Regions from separate parts of the Micromonospora sp. PRAS1 genome, predicted to be linked through region 1. Evidence: riboswitches for the same ligand, from Rfam matches in the RefSeq annotation. Region 1 holds a riboswitch; the other holds the start of a gene.

Region 1 (3,403 bases):
GCCGTGGCAGTACGGCCAGCCGAAGTTGCCGGGCCGGTCGACGATGTTCCACTCCACCAGGCCCGCCGGGCCCCGGTTCGCGTTCGCGGTGGTGGCGTCCGGACCGTAGTCCGCGACGTAGAGCACGTTGGTGACCGGGTCGATGCCGATCCGGAACGGGTTGCGCAGGCCCATCGCGTAGATCTCCGGCCGGGTCCGGGCGGTTCCCGGGGCGAACAGGTTCCCCGCCGGAATCGTGTACGTCCCGTCGGCCTGGGGCCGGATCCGGAGCACCTTCCCGCGCAGGTCGTTTGTGTTGCCGGCGGTTCGCTGCGCGTCGTAGTCCGCCCGGCCGGAGCGCTCGTCCAGCGGGCTGTATCCGCTGGACTCGAAGGGATTGGTGTTGTCTCCCGTGGCCAGGTACAGGTTGCCGGCGGAGTCGAAGACCATCGACCCGCCCATGTGGCAGCAGGTGTTGCGCTGGGTGGGCACCTGTAGGACGACCCGTTCGCTCGACGGGTTGATCGTGTCACCGGTGACGGTGAACCGGGACAGGTGATTGCGGGACCCGCCCGCGCTCGGGGCGTAGTAGAGCCAGATCCATCCGTTGCTGGCGAAGTTCGGGTCGAGCCGGATGCCGAGGAGACCGTCCTCGTTGCCGGCGAAGACACTCAGCCGCAGCGCGGTGACGGTCTGGCCGGTGTCCGGCTTGATGATCTGCACCCGGCCGTCCCGCTCGATGTAGAAGACCCGACCGTCTTCGGCTATGTCCAGTTCCATCGGATTGCTGGTGTTGCTGTCCAGCGTCACCTTCTCGAAGCTGGCGGCCCGGCCGGCGCCGCAGTCGGCGTGCACCACCCCGGCTGCGGTCTGGATGCCACCGAGCAGGTGCTGGAGGAAGGCGGCGTCGGCGAAGGATTCCTGGGTGTGCCCGCCACCGGTGTACCAGGACCGGCCACCGTCGTAGTTCTGGCACCAGGCGATCGGATGGTCGTGCCCCATCGCACCGCTGCCCGGGTTGTAGGAGCGTTCGTCGAGGGAGGCCAGCACCTGCACCTGACGGGAGCGGGGGTTGGTGCGGAAGTTGTACCACTCGTCGTAGCGGGACCACCGGTCCGGCAGGTGCCGGGTCGACTCGTGGGAGCGGTCCTCGACCTTGACCGTGGCCGTCTGGTTGGCCGGGTGGCTGTTGAAGTAGGCACCGACGAGTTGGCCGTACCAGGCCCAGTCGTACTCGGTGTCGGAGGCGGCGTGCACACCGACGTACCCGCCACCGGCACGTACATAGCGCTCAAAGGCCGTCTGTTGGCTGGCGTTGAGCACGTCACCGGTGGTCGACAACCAGATGACCGCCTTGAACCTGGCCAGGTTGGTGTCGGTGAAGGCGGCACCGTCCTCGGTGGTGACGACGGTGAACCCGTTCGCCGCACCGAGTTGCTGGATCGCGCGGATGCCGGCGGGGATCGAGTCGTGCCGGAACCCGGCGGTCTTGGAGAAGACCAGGACGGAGTACGGCTCCGCGTCCGCCGCGGCGACCGGGGCGGTACGGCTGGCGGCCTGGGCAGGACTGGCGGCCTGGACGGGGCTGGCGGCCTGGGCGAGGCTGACGGCCTCGGCGGTACGGCTGGCGGCCTGGGCGAGGCTGACGGCCTGGGCGGTACGGCTGGCGGCCTGGGCCGGTGTGGCGGTGAGGACGAGTACGAGGGCGAGTAGCGCCACGGTCACTGGGGCGAGCGTTGCTCGCCCACGACGGGGTCGGGGCACGGGGTTCTCCTCTGTCGAGGGCAGCAGGTCGGAGTGGGCGGCGGTGGTCACTCCGCGTCGGTCCGAGCGCTCATACCTGACGGGCGAGGTCTTGGTGGCGAGAAGCCGATCCGATCATTTAATTTGCGTACGTCGATTAGTTTCGGGCAAGACGCACCCTTGTAACGTTTGGGTAACGAGCTGCTTTATAAATTGGTGTAAGTCGTTGCATGTCGGTGTCTTTTTTCGGTCGCCAAGCCATGAAAAGCCGGGATGCATCGGCTGGACCCGGTCCCTCCGACCCTGCCGGACGGGGGTTGGCGCGGCCGGCGAAACGACGTACGGTGTCACCCAACGAACCCACGGGAGCCCGGTGCACCGGGCTGAGAGGGGGGCTGTGAGCCCCCGACCGTCGAACCTGATCCGGGTAATGCCGGCGCAGGGAGGAGTGTTGCCGTGCCGTCCCTGGGACGACTGCATCTGATCACCGACACCCGACCCGGGCGGGATCCGCTGACCGTGCTGCGGGCCGTGCTTCCGGTGGCCCACACCGAGCTTGTCGTCCAGGTCCGGGTCGAGGACACCGCGACCGACCGGCAGGCGTACGACCTGGCCCGGCAGGTGGTCGGGCTCTGCACGCCGTACGGGGTGACCTGCCTGGTCAACGACCGTCTGCACGTGGCGCTGGCGGCGGGCGCGGCGGGCGGCCACGTCGGCGCCGACGACCTGCCGGTGGCGGCGGCGCGACTGGTGCTCGGCCCGACCGCCGTGCTCGGCGCGACCGCGCGGGAACCGGGATCGGCCGTCGCGGCGGTCGACGCCGGAGCGAGCTACCTGGGCGTGGGGCCCTGTCACGCCACCACCACAAAGGACGGGTTGCCGCCGGCGATCGGCGTGGCCGGTGTCCGGGCGGTGGCCGAGGCGGTGAACGTGCCGGTGGTCGCGATCGGCGGCGTGACGGCGCAGGACGTGCCGGCGCTGCGAGCCGCCGGGGCGTACGGGGTGGCGGTGGTCGGGGCGCTCTCCGGTGCCGCCGATCCGGCCCGCGCCGCCGCCGAGTTGCTCCGGGGGCTCTCGTGTTAACAAGGGGCCCTTCCTCTACCGCAGGCGTTAACAAGGGGCCCTTCCTTGCACCTGATGTGGTGGTGGTGGGGGCGGGGCCGGTGGGGCTGGCGATCGCGTGGCGGTGTGCACAGCGAGGGCTGCGCGTCGTCGTGCGCGATCCCGCCCCCGGGTCGGGCGCGTCGCACGTCGCGGCCGGGATGCTGGCGCCGGTGGCCGAGGCGTACTTCGGTGAGCGGGAGTTGACCGGGCTGCTCACCGAGTCCGCCGCGCGCTGGCCGGGCTTCGCCGCCGAGCTGACCGAGGCGACCGGCACCGACCTCGGGTACCGGACCGAGGGCACCCTGATGGTCGGTCTCACCGCCGACGACCTGGCCGAGGCGCGCCGACTCTGGGCGTACCAGCAGGGGTTGGGGTTGCCGGTGACGCCGCTGCGCCCCTCCCAGCTGCGGGAGCGCGAACCGGCGCTGGCGCCCAGGGTGCGTGGCGGTGCGCTCGCCGCCACCGACCACCAGGTGGACCCGCGCCGGCTGGTGCCGGCGCTGCGGCTCGCCGCCGAGCGGGCCGGTGCGGTGCTGGTGCCCGAGCCGGTCCGGAATCTGGCCCACGTGGCGGCCGG
Region 2 (3,403 bases), on a different contig from region 1:
ACTGCGACAGCGAGGCCGCGACGAAGGCGTCCGCCTCCGAGCAGAGCGAGAGCAGTACGGCGAGCAGCGCCAGCGCCAGGATCGACAGCCAGGCGTTGTCGGCGAGGGTCTGCAACCACCGCTCCGGTACCAGCACGTTGATGCAGGCGGCGGCCATCGCGCCGAGCACCAGGAAGCCACCGGCGTGCGTCACGTCATGCCGGACGGCGGACCAGAAGGCCCGGCCCCGGGAGACGTCGTCCAGCTCCGGCCGGCGTGGCATCCTGATCCACTCGGTACGCCCGAGCCGCAACCAGAGCCACCCCATGACCATGGCGACGACCAGGCTGGCGAGGCCACGGGCGAGGACCATCTCGGGATTGTTCGGGAAAGCGACCGCGGTGGCGGTAAGCACGATCGGGTTCACCGCCGGGGCGGCGAGCAGGAAGGCCAACGCGGCGGCCGGGGTGACGCCCCGACGGATCAGCGAGCCGGCGATCGGCACCGAGCCGCACTCGCAGCCGGGCAGCACCACCCCGGCCGCGCTGGCCGCCGGCACGGCGAGGGCCGGGTGCCGGGGCAGCGCCCGCGCCCAGAACGACCGGGGTACGAAGACCGCGATCACGGCGGAGAGCAGCACCCCGAAGACGAGGAACGGCACCGCCTGCACCATGATCGAGACGAAGACCGTGGTCCAGGTCTGCAACCGGGGGGTGTCCAGCGCGGCGGCCAGCGGATCCCGGAAGATGATCAGCAGGATCAGCAGCGCCGCCAGCACCTCCACGGAGCCGATCCGGTCGCCGAGCCACCGCCGGGGACCCGGCTCGCCGGACGGCTCCGGCCGACCCGCCAGATCCACCCCGCCGGCCGGATGCTCCTCCGGCCCACCTTCCGGTGCGGCGTGGTCAGTGCCTGTGCTCACCTGTCGTCCCTCGGGCTGGTGCCGCTGCTGTTTGTCGCGGGTCTCGGCGCTCTGCTGTCGCGGGTCTCGGCGCTCTGCGGGTTCGCTGCCGTTGGCGCGGGGTCTTCGCGCTCTGCGGGCCCGCCGGTGGCGGGCCTTTGCACTGTGCCGCCCGACCGGTGGCGGAGCAGCGGCCTGAGACTACCGGCACAGGCCGGTCCATCGACAGGTCGCCACGCTCGTGTGCGATCCGCCTTCCGTCGGCCAGGCCCGCGTACAGCCCGGTTGACCTGTGGAGATCACATTGTCCGTCGATCTCGGGAGGTGCTAGCGTCGGCGAGACAACTTCACCTCCGACAGGGGAGCGCACAGCGCTGAGAGTGCGGGTCCGCCCGCAGACCCTCCGTACCTGATCTGGGTAATGCCAGCGCAGGGAGTTCGGTCCACCTCCAGCCCGCCACAGTCCGGCGTCCGCCGGGCCGGGCGTGCGTCTTGCCTGGTTCGACACTGGACTGGGAGCAATCATCGTGCCAACCACCGACAGCAACCGCTGGCGCACCATCGACATCGTGGTCGCCTCGGTGATCGCGGTCGCCTTCGGCGTCATCTTCTGGGCCTGGGGCCTGGTGTGGTCCGCCACCGACGCGGCGTTCGCCTTCTTCCCGCCCGCCCAGACGCTGATCTACGGCGTCTGGCTGGTGCCGGCCGTACTCGGCGCTCTGGTGATCCGCAAGCCGGGCGCGGCGCTCTACTGCGAGTTGCTCGCCGCGATCGTCTCGGCACTGCTCGGCAGCCAGTGGGCGAGCCTGGTGATCCTCCAGGGCCTGGCCCAGGGCATCGGCGCCGAGCTGGCCTTCGCCGCCTTCCGGTACCGCTCGTTCCGCCTGCCGACCGCGCTGCTCGCCGGTGCGGCGACCGGCGTCGGCGCCGCGCTCTTCGACTTCATCTACTGGAACGCCGGGCGCGACCTCGCGACCTACCGCATCCCGTACGCGTTGATCACCGTCGTCAGTGCCACCGTCATCGCCGGCGCCGGCGGCTACTACCTGACCCGCGCCCTGGCCGGCACCGGCGTCCTGGACCGCTTCCCGGCCGGCCGCGACCGCGCCCTCGTCTGACCCCAACCCTGCTGATCAAGAGGTTTGCGTCGGCCGGCCTGCGGTCGCCGGACGCAAGCTTCTTGATCAGCGCGGCGGTCGGACGGCGAGGGGCGGGCGGGGCGGTACGGGGAGAGGGGGGCTCGGGTGGGTGGGGTTTGGTTGCGGGGGTTCGGGTGGCGGCACGCGGGGCGGCGGGCCTGGGCGATGCGCGGCGTGGACCTGCGGGTGGAGCGCGGTGAGCGGATACTCCTCCTCGGGCCCTCCGGGGCGGGCAAGAGCACGCTGCTGGCGGCGCTGGCCGGACTGCTGCCGGAGGATTCCGGTGAGCAGGAGGGCACGATCGAGGTCGACGGCCTGCCGCCGCAGGAGGCCCGGGAGCGCGTCGGCATCGTCTTCCAGGATCCGGAAACCCAGCTGGTGATGGCCCGGTGCGGCGACGACGTCGCGTTCGGGCTGGAGAACCGGGGCACACCGGCCGGACAGATCTGGCCCCGGGTGGACCAGGCCCTGACCCGGGTCGGCTTCCCGTACCACCGAAACCGGCCCACCGCGGCGCTCTCCGGCGGCGAGCAGCAGCGCCTCGCGCTGGCCGGGGTGCTCGCGCTACGCCCCGGGTTGCTGCTGCTCGACGAACCGACGGCAAATCTCGACCCGGCCGGCGCCGCTCTGGTCCGCTCGGCGGTCGCCGGTGCGCTCGCCGACGACACCACGCTCATCCTGGTCGAACACCGGGTCGCCGAGGCGCTGCCGCTGGTCGACCGGGTGATCGTGCTGGAGCCCGGGGGCGGTGTCCGCGCGGACGGCACGCCGGAGTTGGTCTTCGGCAGGTACGGCGACGCGCTCGCCGACGAGGGTGTCTGGGTACCCGGCCGCCCCGTGCCGCCCCGGCCGGCCGTGGCACCCGCCGGCGACGTGCTGCTCACCGCCGAAGGGCTCGGCCTGCCGCCCCGGCTTGCCGAAACCGACCTCCAGGTACGCGCCGGCGAGGCGCTCGCCGTACTCGGCCGCAACGGTGCCGGCAAGTCCACCCTCGCCCTGCTCCTCGGCGGACTGCTCAAGCCGGTCACCGGCCGGGTCACCGCGAGCCGCGAGTTGGCCGGCCCGGACGCCGGCACTCCCCCGCACCGCTGGCCCGCCCCGGCGCTGGCCCGCCGGATCGGTTCGGTCTTCCAGGATCCCGAGCACCAGTTCGTCACCGGCACCGTCTTCGACGAACTGGCGCTCGGGCCACGGCGGACCGGGGCGACCGAGGCGGCGGTCCGCGACCGCGTCGACCACCTGCTGCAACGGCTGCGGTTGGGCCGGCTCGCCGGGGCCAACCCGTACACCCTCTCGGGTGGCGAGGCGCGGCGGTTGAGCGTGGCGACCGCCCTGGCCACCGCGCCCCGCCTGCTGGTCTGCGACGAGCCCACCTTCGGCCAGG

What was found. Region 1 has a riboswitch for thiamine pyrophosphate ahead of thiE (thiamine phosphate synthase). Riboswitches for the same ligand answer to the same signal wherever they lie in the genome.
Region 2: it holds a riboswitch for thiamine pyrophosphate, as region 1 does, so the genes downstream of both, AC507J_RS22785 (ECF transporter S component) here and thiE (thiamine phosphate synthase) in region 1, are expected to answer to the same signal.

The regions. Positions count from the first base shown of each region.
Region 1 covers NZ_JCANNB010000014.1:75,810-79,212, reverse strand. Annotated here, with positions in the region: gene AC507J_RS15610 (ThuA domain-containing protein) at 1-1,743, opposite strand, end outside; TPP riboswitch at 2,075-2,184, shown strand; gene thiE (thiamine phosphate synthase) at 2,179-2,805, shown strand; gene thiO (glycine oxidase ThiO) at 2,799-3,403, shown strand, end outside.
Region 2 covers NZ_JCANNB010000027.1:21,550-24,952, forward strand. Annotated here, with positions in the region: gene AC507J_RS22780 (permease) at 1-832, opposite strand, end outside; TPP riboswitch at 1,229-1,334, shown strand; gene AC507J_RS22785 (ECF transporter S component) at 1,402-1,998, shown strand; gene AC507J_RS22790 (ABC transporter ATP-binding protein) at 2,125-3,403, shown strand, end outside.